DNA from 3 places in the Metabacillus sp. RB-C-LZQ-3-1 genome. Region 3 is predicted to be linked to each of the others. Evidence: predicted binding sites of a transcription regulator. Region 3 holds the regulator's gene; each other region holds the start of a gene.

Region 1 (5,530 bases), on a different contig from region 3:
CTCTGTCATCATTCGCATGATCAATACTTACGGTATTCAAAAGAGTAACAAATGGGAAATTACCAAAAAATTCACCCATGACGAAATGGCATGCTTGATCGGTACACCAAGGGAAACAGTAACCCGTATGTTAAATCAATTAAAAAAAGATGGATTAATTGAATATGAAAAGGGATATATCAATGTCATTGACTTACCAGGATTAAGAAGCATTTGCCGCTGTGAAGATTGCCCTTTACATGTATGTCGATTATAAATGAAAAAACCAAAAGCGTCCTACTAACGCTTTTGGTTTTTTCATTTGTGTGTTTTAGCGTACTTTCCTGCTTTTTAATAAGTATTGCACAAGGTTGTATCGCAGCCCCAGGTACTCGCTTTCCGTGGGGGGCACTTAGCCTCCTCGACGCACGCGTCTGCAGGGTCTTACCTGTCCCTCTGCTCCCACAGGAGTCTCGCACCTTCCTCTTCCATCAACCCAATTAGTTTCTGTTCATTGAACTTGATGAAAACAAGTGTTTTGTTTATATTATCAATTATCATCAACTGTTGTTAGGTCAACGATTAGTGCGGTTAAAATGGTTGTAACGATTAATAATGAAAAGGTAACGGTAAACATATGAATCACTCCTACCAAGTTTTAAATCCAGATGACCCGGGTGGTGAATGATGAATCATTTGGCTTAAAGGAATTGTGTACGCAATCAAAATAAGTGCCAAAGCAATTCCGATCCAAATCCACCAATTTTCCAAGTATTTAGGGGTTTGGGATAGATCGCTCTCTGCCATTGGGAATTCAACTCTTTCCCTATCTGTTATAGCCTTAGGAGAGAAGAAGAGTGTATGAAATACAATATAGATTAAGATCATAGCTGATAAAAAGAGAATAGTGCCGCCAATGGCCATTGTGACATGGTTTGATAGAATTCCATTAAACCACTCTAAAGCAGTAGGATCATCCATATATCCAGAATAAGCTGTACGTCTAGGTGCTCCTAATAAGCCTAAAATATGCTGTGATGTGCTCATAAGGAGCATCCCAATGGACCAAGTGATGACTTGAATAAAAGCTAATTTTTGAATACTCTTTGTTAATTTTCTGCCTGTTAAATATGGAATAAGCCAAAACGTAAGTCCCATAAATGTCATAGCAACAGGTGTACCTACGGTAATATGAAAATGACCAACGACCCAAAGGGTATTATGGACAACTTCATTTAATTGAAAGCTAGCATTGATAATCCCACCGGCACCACCAGGAATAAAGAAGAACATAGCAATAAATATAGACGTAAAGCGAATATCCTTCCATGGCAGCTTGAAGAACCATCCGAATAACCCTGTAGCACCTTTTTGTCTTCCTGCTCGTTCGAATGTTCCGAACATAGAGAAGGCAGTCATTAAAGAAGGAATAATAACCATAAAGGTTAAAACGGTTTGCAAGAACTTCCAAAAACTTGAAATTCCTGGTTCTGTTAATTGATGGTGGAAACCAACAGGAATAGAGAACAAGATAAATAATACAAACGATAAACGTGCTAAAGAATCACTAAATACTTTCCCGCCAATGATTTTTGGCACCACAACATACCAAGCCATATAAGCCGGGAGCAGCCAAAAATAAACAAGTGGATGACCAAAATACCAGAATAGTGAACGGCTTAACTCAACATTAATGGTTTCTGTCCAGCCAAATGCCCATGGAATAAACTGAAACAGAACAGTTGTGACAACCCCTAAACATGCAGTGATCCACAGAATTAGAGTGGCAATCGTCATAAAAGCAAACAATGGGCTTAGCTGTTTTGGATGAAGCTTTTTCCATTTTATATAATGACTTATTAGAGCAAAGCTATAAATCCAAGTCCCAACCACAAAGATGGCAAGCCCGACATAGTACCAACCACTCGCTTGAAGGGGAGCATAAAATGTATAGAGGACTGATGCTCTGCCTCCGACAATTTCAATAACGGCAAGTAAAGTTCCAACTGTTGTGACAAAAAATCCAATCCAAGAAAACAACCGAACTTTTGGTCCTAATGTTCCAAGTGAATAGCTCATACCAGAGATAAGAAAGGCAAAGATAAAATACGTAGTAAAAATAAGTGCAAGTAAAACTCCATGGGCGGTTAAAATTTGATAATAATCAAGCCATGGCGGTAATGTCAGTGCATCATTTCGAATAAATACTTGAAGTAAGCCGCAAAATGTTCCAATGAGAAATGCAAGATAAGCAACAACAATATTTGTGAGAGCTAACTTCCGATCCCCTTTACTAATTTGTTTCATCAGTCAATCACCTCAATGGTTGTTTTCATAAAGTGGTGTCCTGTGCCGCAATATTCATTACAAAGAACTAAATATTGTCCAGTCTTTTCAAACGTATATTCCTTTGTGTTAATTTGACCAGGAACAACCATCATATTGACATTCGTATTGACGATTGAAAAGCTGTGAGTAACGTCTGTACTAGCCACTTTAAAAATGACTTTTTTGCCTTTAGGGATTTTTATTTCCGGAGGGTCATAACCAAATGCTTTCGCTACAATAATCACTTCATAGGTATCTTCATCAATTTGATAAACACCTGGATTGTCAAAAGGAGCGGTTTGCTCTACTTTATCTGGATCAATCGTCTCCATTCCGCCTGAAGGATGATGATTAAAAGCGAATGCTGTCACACCAATGATGCTTAAAAATAGAACTAAAGAAATAATTCCAAATCCTAACCAAATTTTTTCGAATTTATGAATATGCATGATCATACCCCCTAATTAACGTGAAAGATAAAAGAAATAAACACTAAACCACATGACTAAAATAAGAAATCCAATTGAAAAAACACTAATCAATGTGCCTTTTAGCTCAGTGTGATCTTCATGCTTGATTTTTTTGCCCATTACTTGTTCCCCCTTATGTTTGAATATAGGATAAGAGTAACGGAATCGGATTGGATTAGATGTGATAAAAGTCACAAAAATATACGGAGGATATTTGAAATTAGAAGATTGAAATAGGTTTTAATGATCATAAAAAAGAGAACGTCCATAAGTAGACGTTCTCTTTAATTAATTGTTTATAGAAGGAGTTGGGCAGAATTTACCCCCACTGTGCTCCCCATTTTTTCATTTCTTTTATCATGCTATGAAGGGAATGACCTTTTTCGGTTAAAGTATATTCGACTGTAACAGGTACTGTTGCGAAAGTTTGTCTTGTTAAGACCTGATGACTTTCTAAGTGGCGAAGAGTATCTGTTAGTGCCTTTGGACTAATGTTCGGAATGGCTCTCTGTAATTCTCCAAAACGTTTTGTACCATCAAAAAGCTGTTTAATGACAAGAAAAGACCATTTTCCACCAATAATATTTAGTGCTTTTTCAATCGAACATTCGATATGTAATTTGTTTGCTTTTTCCATAGTATCCCCCTTGTAGTTACTATAAAAAGTATAGTAGATTACTTGTTTTTAATTATATCAAGAAAATTTCAGTACTTGTACACAATTTTCGAAATATTTATAATATACAAATGTAAACGATTTCTAAATTTGATGATTTTACAAAGGGGATGTGTTGAATTGAAATATAGACGTTTAGGAAGATCAGGGCTTAAAGTTAGTGAAGTTAGTTTAGGAAGCTGGCTTACATATGGGGCTTCAACTGAAAAGGAAAAAGCGATCAAAACAATTGAAACTGCGTATGATTTGGGAATTAATTCCTTTGATACAGCAAATGTTTATGCAACAGGGGAATCCGAAAAGGTGGTGGGAGAAGCATTAAGTCAATATCGTCGTGATTCCTATGTATTAGCAACAAAGGTATTTTGGCCAATGGGGGAAGGACCAAATGATCGAGGTCTGTCAAGAAAGCATGTTTTTGAGCAACTCCATGCCAGCTTAAAAAGGTTAAATACTGACTATGTCGATATTTATTACTGCCACCGTTATGATCCGGAAACACCTGTTGAGGAAACATTAAGAACAATCGATGACTTAGTACGCCAAGGGAAAATTCTATATGCGGGTGTAAGTGAATGGACAGCACAACAAATTCAAGAAGCGATTGGAACAGCTGATAAGTACTTATTGGATCGCATTGTTGTTAACCAGCCAAATTATAATATGTTCCATCGTTATATTGAAGATGAAGTCCTTCCGGTTAGTGAGCAGCATGGGATTAGCCAGATTGTTTTCTCACCGCTAGCACAAGGTGTATTAACAGGGAAATATAGTTTAAGCAATCGTGCTCCAGAAGGAAGTCGTGCAACAGATCCGAATTCTAACATGTATATGAATCAATTTTTAACAGATGAAGTGTTAATAAAGGTTGAAAAATTAGGCGGGATAGCGAAGGAATTAGATATTAGTCTTTCACAATTAGCTATAGCATGGATTCTTCGATTGCCAGGAATCGCAAGTACCTTAGTTGGTGCCACTAAGCCGGAGCAAATCATAGAAAATGCAAAAGGCTCTGAAGTGATATTATCAAATGATGTTCTTTCACAAATCGAAGAAATTTTAAAATAAGGATGTGAATACATGAAAAAAGTCGTTGTAACAGGTGGAAGTGGACTGCTTGGAACTTCAGTTATTAAGGAATTTCTTGATAACGGGTATGAAGTAGTGAATGCAGATATCAAGCATCCAATTGACCCTATTTGTAAAACTATTATTACAGATTTACAAAATTTAGGGGAAGTATATGGAGTGTTGGCTGGAGCAGATGCTGTTGTTCATTTAGCTGCCATTCCTGTCGCTTACTCACATCCAAACGAAGTAACGTTCAAAAACAATGTAATGTCTACTTATAATTTGTTAGAAGCAGCAGGAACATTAGGGATAAAAAAGGCGGTTATTTCCTCAAGTGAGTCTTCATATGGTTTGGTGTTTCCAATAAAAGAGCTATCACCACTATATGTTCCGCTAGATGAAGATCATCCTCAGCTACCAGAGGATAGCTATGGGTTATCAAAAATTGTAAACGAACAAACAGCAGACATGATTCATCGGAGAACAGGGATCCAAGTTGTATCGATGCGACTCGGGAATATTATTGCACCGCATATGTATGATAACTTTTCTAGTTTTATTCATGACCCTGAACAACGTAAGGTCATTATGTGGAGTTATATTGATGCAAGAGATGCGGCAGTCGCTTACAGGCTTGCAGTTGAAACAAACGGGCTAGGTTCTGTAGCCCTAAATATAGCTGCAGATGAAACGAGCATGGATATCGAGAGTCAACACTTGATGGAAACGGTATATCCTGATACAGAAATTCGAAGGCCATTGGAAGGCTATGAAACATTGCTTTCGAATGAAAAGGCAAAGAAACTATTAAATTGGCAGCCAAAGCATAGGTGGCGAGACTATGTAAAGGTTGAAAAATAGAGATCAAATGATGTGGGCCTAGCAGAAAATTGCTAGGCCTTTTTTGGTTGAACATTTGCTCAAAAAATGTCGAATGATAGATTATTGGTTAAAGTTGATAGATTTAACTTTAAAGTTGAAAGATTATTGGTTAAAGTTGATAGAT
Region 2 (5,530 bases), on a different contig from region 3:
TTCAGATCAAGTAATTGCAGCGATTGATCAAGCCATAAAGGATAATGTGGATATTATTAATTTATCATTAGGAAATAATGTGAATGGCCCGGATTGGCCAACAAGCCTGGCACTTGACCGAGCTGTTGAATCAAGCATTGTGGCTGTCACCTCAAGCGGGAATTCCGGCCCGGATTTATGGACGGTTGGTTCTCCGGGAACATCGTCAAAGGCGATTTCAGTAGGAGCATCCTCTCCACCTATTCATCTGCCATACTTATCTATATCAGGACTGAAAAATCCAATTCCTATCCATCCTTTGCAGGGAGCGAAACCATGGGATTTAAAAAGCTTAGATGAAATGGTGTATGCTGGGTTGGGACGTGAGGATGACTTCAAAGAATCAATAAAAGGGAAGATTGCCCTTATTGAAAGAGGAAAAATTCCATTCACAGAAAAAGTGTTAAACGCAAAAAAACGTGGGGCAAAAGCCGTCATTATCTTTAATAATGTAAAAGGGAATTTTGCGGGATCACTTGAGGTTCCGCTAGATATTTCGGTTGCTTCAATTTCAAAGAAAGATGGACTTGCGATAAAAAAATTACTGAATCATAAACCGGTAATTAGGACGATCTATGAAAAAGAGGAAGATGAGCTGGCGGATTTTAGTTCAAGAGGACCTGTCACAACGACATGGGCCATAAAACCGGATATCGTTGCACCGGGAGTGGCAATTGATAGCACCATTCCAGATGGTTATTTATCTTTGCACGGAACTAGTATGGCGGCACCTCATGTTGCAGGGGCTTGCGCATTAATTAAGCAAGCACACCCAAATTGGTCACCTGAACAAATAAAAGCTGCACTTATGAACACTGCTGTAAAGTTACAAGATGATAAAGGCAGAAAATTGGCTCCGAATGAACAGGGGGCTGGGAGAATAAATGTAAAACAAGCGATTGAGGCTGAGGTGCTTATTTATCCAGGATCATTAACGTTTGGACAATTTGATACAAATCATCCTAGAACCAAAAAAACTAAAAAAGTAATCATCGATAATCAATCAAATGTGAAGAAAACAATCACATTTCAAACACCAAAAAACAAACCCGGCATTGAATGGGTGCTTCCTAAAAAACTCATCATCAATCCAGGAGAAAAGAAACAGGTTGAGGTGGGTGTTGATATCACACCGAGCCAAATGAATCAGGGGATACACGAAGGGTGGATCACAATCCATTTGGACGAAAAGGTGACAGAGCTTCCATATGCATATGTGATTGATGAACCTAATTATCCGAGAATTATGGGCTTTGAGCTTTCTTACGGAGATAAACCTGATACGTTTAAATATCAAATGTATTTACCAGGTGGAGCAGATGAAGCTGGTATTGCTTTATATGATCCGGATTCATTAACATTTATTGGTTATTTAGATTGGCTGCGTGAAGCGCCAAGAGGGTTGATTGAGGGGGAAATAAAAGCAGAGGATCTAAAAGTCCCTTTGGGGAGTTACAAAGCGATTGTTTTTGCGAATAAAAATGGTAAAGAAAATTATTTGGAAACAGATATTTTACTAAGTGAATAATTAATTCGCTTTAGTAAGTCAAGGGTTGGTAAGCGTTTAAATGTGAACGATTTGTGAGGATTTGAATTGATTGTGAACATTTTAACTTTAAACGGATTGACATCACATATACGCTATTGTATGCTATACGAGGGTATAATGATAAGGTTTACAATATCGTTCAAATCCCATGTTTCACCCCCTAATTCCGTTATAAATCTATAGATTGAGGATTTATAAAATGCGACAAAAAAAACGCCATCCACTTCATGCGATGGGCCTCATGTCAGCTATCCTTTCCCAACTAGTTGGCTCTATATTAATAGGTATATTTGCTGGGAAATGGATTGACAGTTATTTAGAAACAGAGCCGCTGTTTTTAATCATAGGCCTTCTGCTAGGACTAGCTGCTGGAGTTTACGCCATGCTGAAATTAGTCCACCACTATTTCTCAGGAGAATAATAATTTCATGTCTGATATGCAACTGATGTTTCAAAGATATCGCAAGTACATATTTTATCTGCTAGCCCTTTACGTTTTAGGATGGGGATTTACGAAGTATCAGTCAGTATTTCTTGGATTGCTTCTTGGGACATGCATTACATTGTATAACCTGTGGATCATGGTGAGAAAGCACAAACAGTTTGGACGCGCATTAGATGAAGGGCGGAAAACAGGCTCATTAGGAACAACGTCTAGAATGGCAGCGGCAGGTGTTGCTGTATTTTTCGCGCTAAAGTTTCCTGAGTATTTTGATTTAATTAGTGTCATTATTGGATTAATGACGATGTATGTCGTTATTATGATAGATTATGTTATTCAACATTCACGCGCTTAGCTGGGAAGAGAGGTGAATCTATTGGGTCACGAAGCTCCTGTGGTAAAGTTTTTAGGTCTTACTTTTAATTTATCAAATGTATTAATGATTACGATTGCTAGTTTGATCGTTTTTCTAATCGCATTTGCAGCAACACGCAAATTAGCGATGAAACCGACAGGTATGCAGAATTTCATCGAATGGGTTGTTGATTTTGTTAAAAACATTATCGGCAGTACAATGGATTGGCAAACAGGCGGACGTTTCTTAACGTTAGGAATCACGCTTTTAATGTATGTGTTTGTATCAAACATGCTGGGGTTACCATTCGCCATTGTTGTAGGTCATGATTTATGGTGGAAATCTCCAACTGCAGATCCTGCCATTACATTAACTCTTGCAATTCTAGTAGTAGCGTTAACACACTACTATGGAATTAAGATGAAAGGTGTATCTGAATATGGTAAGGACTTTTTAAGACCGATGCCATTTATGTTTCCGCTTAAGATAATTGAAGAATTTGCGAACACACTAACGCTTGGTCTTCGTCTTTACGGGAATATTTTTGCAGGTGAAATTTTATTAGGATTGCTTGTTACTCTAGGAACAAGCGGATACGCTGAAGGTTTTGGAAGTGGAATTCTCGGTTCCATTATCGCAGCACTTCCAATGTTAGCATGGCAAGGATTTAGTATCTTTGTTGGTGCAATCCAGGCATTTATCTTCACTATGTTAACGATGGTGTATATGGCACACAAAGTGAGCCATGACCATTAATCAATATATGTTCAGTTCACTTGAACTAAAACTAAAGTAATACTATTTTTCATACATTTAAAGGAGGAAATTTAACAATGGGTTTATTAGCAGCTGCAATTGCAATTGGTTTAGCGGCACTAGGTGCTGGTATTGGTAACGGTCTTATCGTATCTCGTACAGTAGAGGGTATCGCGCGTCAACCTGAAGCGCAAGGTAAATTACAAACTACAATGTTCATCGGGGTAGCATTAGTTGAGGCGATTCCGATCATCGCTGTAGTTATCGCATTCATCGTAATGGGATCATAATTCGATAATAAACATGTTTTCATATGGCGAAGATCATTCAAAGCGAACCTTCGCCATTGCTTTATGTGCAAATAAGGAAAACTATTTTTCAAAAACACTGGTTTATCTTTAAAATATTGTGCAAAGTGAAAGGGTTTCGAGGAACGAATAGTTCGAGAAAGCCGAAAACTATCAACCCATCATGGAACTCTTGAAGGGAGTGAAACCGAGCTATGTTAACTTTTGATCTTGCAGTAGGTGCAGCTACAGGCGGCCTTAACACAGGTGATATCGTATTCCAGCTTTTAATGTTCTTAATCCTTCTTGCATTGCTAGGTAAGTATGCATTAGGACCAGTTATGAACATTATGAAGCAACGTGAAGAGCATATTGCAAATGAAATTAATAGTTCTGAAGAAAGAAATAAAGAAGCACAAAAGCTAGTAGACGAGCAGCGTGAGTTATTAAAACAAGCGCGTCAAGAAGCACAAGCTCTTGTGGAAAATGCGAAAAAGCTTGGTGAGCAACAGAAAGAAGAAATCATCCAAGCAGCTCGTTCTGAAGCTGGCCGTTTGAAAGATTCAGCATTAAAAGAAATCGAGCAAGAAAAAGATCAGGCTGTGGCAGCATTACGCGAACAGGTTGCATCATTATCTGTATTAATTGCTTCTAAAGTAATCGAAAAAGAGTTGAATGAACAAGAGCAAGAGAAATTGATCAATGACTACATCAATGAGGTAGGCGAGGGTCGATGAGCAAAGGTATTGTTGCAAAACGTTATGCAGTAGCTCTTTTTCAACTTGCAAAGGAACAAAATGTAATCGATCAAATCGAAAACGAATTGCTCGTTGTAAAGGAAGTTTTTACAACGAATCAAGAACTTATAAATGTATTTAACCATCCAAAAGTTACAAATGAAGCGAAAAAGTCCATTGTAAAGGAAGCATTCTCAAGCCTGTCACAGCAGGTTGTGAATACATTATACCTTTTAGTTGACCGTCATCGTGTTGATGTTGTAACAGAAATTGTTGATTACTTTGTACAAAGTGCAAATGAAGCTCGTGGAACAGAGGATGCAATTGTTTATTCAGTTCGCCCGCTGACAGATAGTGAATTATCTGCTATTTCAGCTTCTTTCGCGAAAAAGATCGGCAAAGCGTCATTACGTTTACAAAACGTTGTAGACTCTTCGCTAATCGGCGGCGTAAAGCTTCGTATTGGTAATCGTATTTATGATGGTAGTATTAGCGGTAAGCTTGAACGTATAGAGCGACAATTGGTCGCAAACAGATCGTAGATAGGGGTGAAACTCATGAGCATCAAAGCTGAAGAAATTAGTGCGCTTATAAAAAAGCAAATTGAAAACTATCAGTCTGATATAAAAGTAAGCGATGTTGGTACTGTTATCCAAGTTGGGGATGGTATCGCTCGTGCTCATGGCCTCGACAATGTCATGGCTGGTGAGCTTGTAGAATTCTCAAACGGCGTTATGGGTATGGCTCAGAACCTTGAGGAAAATAACGTTGGTATTATTATTTTAGGACCTTACACAGATATCCGTGAAGGTGACGAAGTTCGTCGTACAGGACGTATCATGGAGGTTCCTGTAGGTGAAGCATTGATCGGTCGCGTTGTTAACTCATTAGGACAACCTGTTGATGGATTAGGTCCAATCGAAGCAACTAAGACTAGACCAATCGAAAGTCCAGCACCAGGGGTTATGGACCGTAAATCTGTTCATGAACCACTTCAAACTGGTATTAAAGCGATTGACGCGCTTGTTCCGATCGGCCGTGGTCAACGTGAGTTAATCATCGGGGACCGTCAAACAGGTAAAACATCTGTAGCAATCGATACAATCTTGAACCAAAAAGATCAAGATATGATTTGTATCTATGTTGCAATTGGTCAAAAAGAATCAACAGTTCGTGGTGTTGTTGAAACATTACGTAAAAATGGTGCATTAGATTACACAATCGTTGTAACAGCTTCTGCATCACAACCAGCTCCAATGTTATTCTTAGCACCTTATGCTGGGGTAACAATGGGTGAAGAGTTCATGTACAATGGCAAGCACGTTCTTGTTGTATACGATGACCTAACTAAGCAAGCTGCGGCAT
Region 3 (5,530 bases):
AACAGCAACTACTTTACCTTCTTGTGGCTTCTCTTTCGCACTATCAGGAAGAACGATACCACTAGCAGTTTTTTCTTCTGATTCAACTAACTCGATAATAACGCGATCACCTAATGGCTTTAACAAGTGAAACAACCTCCTCAAATTCTTTGAATAAATGATTATTTTTTCCTTTTTATTAGCACTCACTACCTTTGAGTGCTAACACAATTATTATAATATATAAGTTCTCTTTTAATTTCAAGTATGAAGTTTAAAATTTTTATAAGAACTTTTCTTCTTTTCTATCATTTAATAAAGTCACCCTGTAAACGATATCAAAAAATGATTCTTCACCAATTTGTCTCATTCTTGAGAGGTATCATACATAGGATGACATATAGGTATGTTACAATAAGATCTGATATCTTATTAAACGGCTAACGTGCTTTACTAAGGAGGTTTACATGAAAAAGCATTATTGGTTTATCATCATTACATATATGATTCTCCAATTATCAGGGTATGCGGGGATAAAGTTGTTTAGCTTATTGAATATTGGTGGAACTGATGTAGAAAGATTTGCTTATTGGACCATCTTTAGCTTTACACTTTCATTTTTAATTATTCTATATTTTTTAAGACATGAACGTCATGCAGAAAGTCGCTTTCGCGGCGAACCTGCCTCTATAGGAGCATCCATTGGTTGGGCTATTATCGGGTTTTTCTTAGCCATTTTTGTACAAGGTCTTGCTGCAAATATTGAGGTCAATGTATTTGGTGTAGATCCCGGTTCTGAAAATACCCAGAGAATTGTAAACTTGATTGAGCTTTTTCCTTTGGTCATGCTTGTGACTTCCATAATAGGCCCAATACTCGAAGAAATTATATTCCGAAAAATCCTTTTTGGCGTATTATATACAAGAACAAATTTTTTCATTGCGGCATTGATCAGTTCTCTCATTTTTTCTCTCCTGCATGGTGAACCACAGCATGTATTGTTGTATGGAGCAATGGGCTTTACCTTTGCTTTTCTATATGTTAAAACAAAACGTATTCTCGTTCCCATCTTCGCACATGTTTCAATGAACACAATGGTTGTGATCATTCAAACTGTTTTTCGAGAGGATATTGAAAGAATCATGCAGCAAATGGAACAATTAGAACAGATGCAAGTAATTATTGGGGGCTTTTTAAAATGAGAACAAACCCTATTTCCATGGCTATTTTTTATTTGATCATGGGGTTACTTTTTATCTATTTAGCGATTAACAGTGCAAGAGATGGTATTTTTACCTTTCCAACAATTTTATTGATGCTGATTGCAACATTCGATATTGGAGTAGCCATTAGAATGTTTATTTTATCTAGAAAAATCAAAAAGATGAACATAAAAAAATGAGACTATGAACAGTCTCATTTTTTGTTTTCTTCTTCAAATCTCAATTTTTGTGACTTCCGATATGTTGCTCTTGAAACCCAAATACTAATTTCATATAAAATAAATAGAGGTATAGATACCATTAAGTGTGAAGCTAATTCAGGCGGTGTAATAAGTGCTGCGATCACTAACAGTACAAAATAAGCATATTTTCGTACTTTTGATAAAAACATCGGTGTGACGATTCCTAATCTTGTTAAAAACATAATTACAACTGGTAACTGAAAGAGCAACCCAAACGGAAGAGTTAGTTGGATTAAAAAAGAAAAGTATTCATTGATTCCAATTACTTGGTTTACATCCAATTTATTTGATATTCTTTCCATAAAATCTATGACAAATGGAAAAAGAATAAAGTATGAGAAGGCCACGCCTAATAAAAACAGGAAAACTGAAATTGGTATGTAGCTTAAGGTTACTTTTCTTTCTTTTTCATATAAGCCAGGGCTTACAAAAGACCAAAGCTGATATAAAATGATTGGCGAAGTTATAACAAACGCAATAATAAATGCAAATTTCATGTAGACCATTAATGGGTCTGTAAGATTAAATGCATTTAATGTTAATGCCTTTGCTTCGTCGGTATGCTGTAAATATATAATGATCGGTCCTGAAAGCAGAAAACCAGCAATAACAGCTAAGAAAAAGAAAACGACAACAATGACGAGTCGTTTTCTCAGCTCTGTTATATGTTCAATGACCGACATTTCATCTTGTCTCATATCGGGTTTCATCCTATCTTACTTGACTTCTTCCTTATTCTTTTGCTTAGCATCTTGATCATCGTCATCATCATCCGCTAAACCTTTCGTAGCATTTTTAAACTCTCGTAATGTATTACCTGCTGCTTTTCCTAGCTGTGGCAACTTCTTTGGTCCAAAAATAAGTAGCGCAACAAAAACGATTAATAAAAGGCTTCCGATTCCTACTGATGGCATTGAATCCATCTCCTTTGTCTATTATTATTTTTCATCATTTGGATAATGCTTTAAAAAGTAAACAAGTGATTGAAGTTCGACTGCTAAATCAATATGATGAATCCTTATTTCATCAGGAACATTGATTCGCGCGGGTGTAAAATTAAGAATTCCTTTAATTCCCTTTGCGACTAAGCGATCGGTAATTGATTGTGCAACCGCTGCTGGTACTGTTAAAATAGCGACTGTCACATCATCAGGAAGCTGTTTCTCAAGATCATCTAAATGAAAAACAGGAACTCCACCAATTTCTGTCCCCACCTTATCTTGTGCGACATCAAATGCTAAGGAAATAACAGTATTGTTGTTCTTCGTAAAATTATAATGTAAAAAAGCAGTACCTAAGTTCCCTACTCCTATTAAACAAACCTTTGTTGTTTCATCTTGATCTAACGTTTTTCTAAAAAAGGATAACAAATAATTTACATTATAACCATACCCTTTCTTTCCTAACGCCCCAAAATATGAGAAATCTCTTCGAATCGTAGCAGAATCTACCTTTACAGCATCGCTTAGCTCAGCTGATGATACACGCTGCTTTCCTGATGAATGTAAATTTTTTAAAAAACGGTAATATAATGGCAACCTCTTTGCTGTTGCCTGCGGTATTTTCGTTTGGTCTATATTCAATCTGATCCCTCACATTCACACAAACACTTAAGAAAAGCGCAAGCGCCTTGGTCATCGCCGTACAAACTGGAGGAGCATCGACTAAAGATTTAGGAAACACGGTAAGCGAAGCGAACCGATGTTGACTTATCGTAGGGAGATGATCTGAAGTTTGATAGACGATAGGCGCTGGAGCTAGACACCTATACTAAGTACAAAATTTTATACTTTCTTATCTGTTAAGAAAAGCGCAAGCGCCTTGATCAGCCCCGACAGGCATAAGATGATTTGGAATAGAAGTCGTTCTTTGCCTTCAATTTTCAAATTGACTTATGCCCTCGAGGCAGTTAAAATCGCGGCGTCCGGTCACGGTAACTGCACTCGCACGTCCTGTGCTTCGGGTCTAGGCATTGAGCTAGCCATCCAACTAAAGTACAAAACATATAAATTTTGTTACTTTGACAATAACAGCTACTCCTTTTTCACGCTTGTTGTCATCTTTCTTTTCTTAAAAAATCACCACTTTTGCCACCTGTTTTTTCAACTAAATAGGTTTCCCCTATGACCATACCTTTATTAACAGCTTTACACATGTCATAAACAGTAAGTGCTGTAATGCTTGCAGCGGTTAACGCTTCCATTTCAACACCTGTACTTCCTTTCGTTTTTACAGTTACTGAAATACATAAAGTATAAGAAGGATCCTTAACTTCCCATTCAAATTCAATATTTACACCTTTAATTGAAATTGGGTGACACATCGGAATAACGTTTGATGTTTGTTTTGCCGCCATAATGCCAGCTACCTGAGCAACGGATAGAACATCACCTTTACCAATCTCATGATGAATGACTTGCTTATAAACTTCTTCGGTAACAGTTATGCTAGTTCTAGCTTGAGCTGTTCTAACTGTTTCTTCCTTAGCAGAAATATCAACCATCTTTGCTCTGCCTTGTTCATTGAAATGAGTAAACTCTGACATATACAAATCCCCTTATACTTAGACTATACACTATTTTTTTGCTTCTGTCTGTCTTGTAATTGTGACAATTAGAGAATGATTTTTGACTTTTGTTCCTTCTATTTCCTATGAGGTACTTTTACCTCAAGTTCTCACTACCTTTTGTCACTTATCATCCAAATGAAGAGCTTTTCCTCAGATTCCTTCATTTAGAAATCTATCATTGTTGCTTATAAGTGCCTTATTAAGCTACACTTAAATCATTAGTAGAGGTGAAAAACAATGATATTGTTACAAATAAATCAACTTAGTAAATACTTTGGTGCTGATCCTATTTTATCGAATATTAAGCTAGAAGTACAAACTAGAGATAAAATTGCTCTCGTTGGCCGCAATGGAGCTGGTAAATCAACACTTTTAAAAATAATTTCTGGAGCGATGTCCTATGATTCCGGTGAAATCATTAAACCTAAGGATGTATCAATCGGTTACTTAGCACAAGATACCGGCCTGGAATCACAATTATCCATATGGGATGAGATGAATTTAGTTTTTAAGCATCTTAAATTAATGGAAGAAGAAATGCGGAATCTTGAACAACGCATGTCGACTGTTGATCCCAGTGGTGAAGCTCAAAAGTTTGAACAACTTTTAAAAGAATATGATACATTACAAGTGAAATTTAAAGAGGAAGGCGGTTATCAGTACGAAGCAGATATACGTTCCGTTCTACATGGATTAGGTTTTAGCAGCTTTAATCCGGAAACAAAAATATCCTCTTTAAGTGGCGGCCAAAAAACACGCTTAGCCTTGGGTAAATTGTTATTAACAAAACCAGATCTCTTAATTTTGGATGAGCCTACAAACCATCTTGACATAGAAACATTAACCTGGTTAGAACAATATCTGCAAAATTATCCAGGGGCTATATTGATTGTTTCACATGACAGATATTTTCTGGATAAAATTGTAACACAGGTTTATGAAATCAGCAGAAATACGAGTACTAAATACATTGGAAATTATAGTAATTATTTAACCCAAAAAGCTGAAAACTATGAAAAAGAATTAAAAAGCTTTGAAAGACAACAAGAGGAAGTTGCTAAACTTAAAGACTTTATTCAGAAAAACTTAGCTAGAGCCTCCACGACAAAACTTGCACAAAGCAGAAGAAAAAAGTTAGAAAAAATGGAGTTAATGACTAAACCCCTTGGAGATGAAAAGTCTGCAAGCTTTCAATTTGATATTGATAGACAAAGTGGAAATGATGTGTTAAAAGCAACAAATATCTCTGTTTCATATGATAAACAAAACCCTATCATATCAAATATCTCGTTTTCCATTTCTCGAGGAGATTCAATCGCACTTGTTGGTCCAAATGGAATTGGGAAATCAACTTTATTAAAGTCCATTGTTCAAAAGCTTGATGCCTTAACAGGTACGTTTTCATTAGGGTCCCATGTACAAATTGGTTATTATGATCAGCAGCAAGCTGATTTAACGTCAAATAAGCGAGTTTTGGACGAGCTTTGGGATGAATATCCACAGAAAACAGAAAAGGA

Evidence for each region. Region 3 encodes Rex, which represses fermentation and respiration genes when NADH is low (regulators of the CRP and FNR family bind a similar motif). Its sites were predicted from a motif close to TTGTGAAATATTTCACAA; they were not measured.
Region 1: a site for Rex is predicted at 2,957-2,974, ahead of AC4GZ8_RS17690 (cytochrome C oxidase subunit II). Genes of this name have one in related genera too.
Region 2: a site for Rex is predicted at 1,638-1,655, ahead of AC4GZ8_RS17325 (AtpZ/AtpI family protein). Genes of this name have one in related genera too.

Annotation. Positions count from the first base shown of each region.
Region 1 is NZ_JBZFLI010000012.1:2,685-8,214, reverse strand. It holds gene AC4GZ8_RS17705 (Crp/Fnr family transcriptional regulator) at 1-256, shown strand, start outside; gene AC4GZ8_RS17700 (b(o/a)3-type cytochrome-c oxidase subunit 1) at 628-2,286, opposite strand; gene AC4GZ8_RS17695 (cytochrome c oxidase subunit II) at 2,286-2,756, opposite strand; gene AC4GZ8_RS17690 (cytochrome C oxidase subunit II) at 2,772-2,897, opposite strand; gene AC4GZ8_RS17685 (winged helix-turn-helix transcriptional regulator) at 3,097-3,414, opposite strand; gene AC4GZ8_RS17680 (aldo/keto reductase family protein) at 3,574-4,521, shown strand; gene AC4GZ8_RS17675 (NAD-dependent epimerase/dehydratase family protein) at 4,534-5,385, shown strand.
Region 2 is NZ_JBZFLI010000011.1:91,892-97,421, forward strand. It holds gene AC4GZ8_RS17320 (S8 family serine peptidase) at 1-1,567, shown strand, start outside; gene AC4GZ8_RS17325 (AtpZ/AtpI family protein) at 1,788-2,009, shown strand; gene AC4GZ8_RS17330 (ATP synthase subunit I) at 2,017-2,385, shown strand; gene atpB (F0F1 ATP synthase subunit A) at 2,407-3,141, shown strand; gene atpE (F0F1 ATP synthase subunit C) at 3,219-3,431, shown strand; gene atpF (F0F1 ATP synthase subunit B) at 3,644-4,165, shown strand; gene AC4GZ8_RS17350 (F0F1 ATP synthase subunit delta) at 4,162-4,707, shown strand; gene atpA (F0F1 ATP synthase subunit alpha) at 4,723-5,530, shown strand, end outside.
Region 3 is NZ_JBZFLI010000038.1:5,498-11,027, reverse strand. It holds gene groES (co-chaperone GroES) at 1-126, opposite strand, end outside; gene AC4GZ8_RS25915 (CPBP family intramembrane glutamic endopeptidase) at 447-1,181, shown strand; gene AC4GZ8_RS25910 (YdiK family protein) at 1,178-1,381, shown strand; gene tatC (twin-arginine translocase subunit TatC) at 1,396-2,142, opposite strand; gene AC4GZ8_RS25900 (twin-arginine translocase TatA/TatE family subunit) at 2,161-2,358, opposite strand; gene AC4GZ8_RS25895 (redox-sensing transcriptional repressor Rex) at 2,383-3,027, opposite strand; gene moaC (cyclic pyranopterin monophosphate synthase MoaC) at 3,501-3,989, opposite strand; gene AC4GZ8_RS25885 (ABC-F family ATP-binding cassette domain-containing protein) at 4,251-5,530, shown strand, end outside.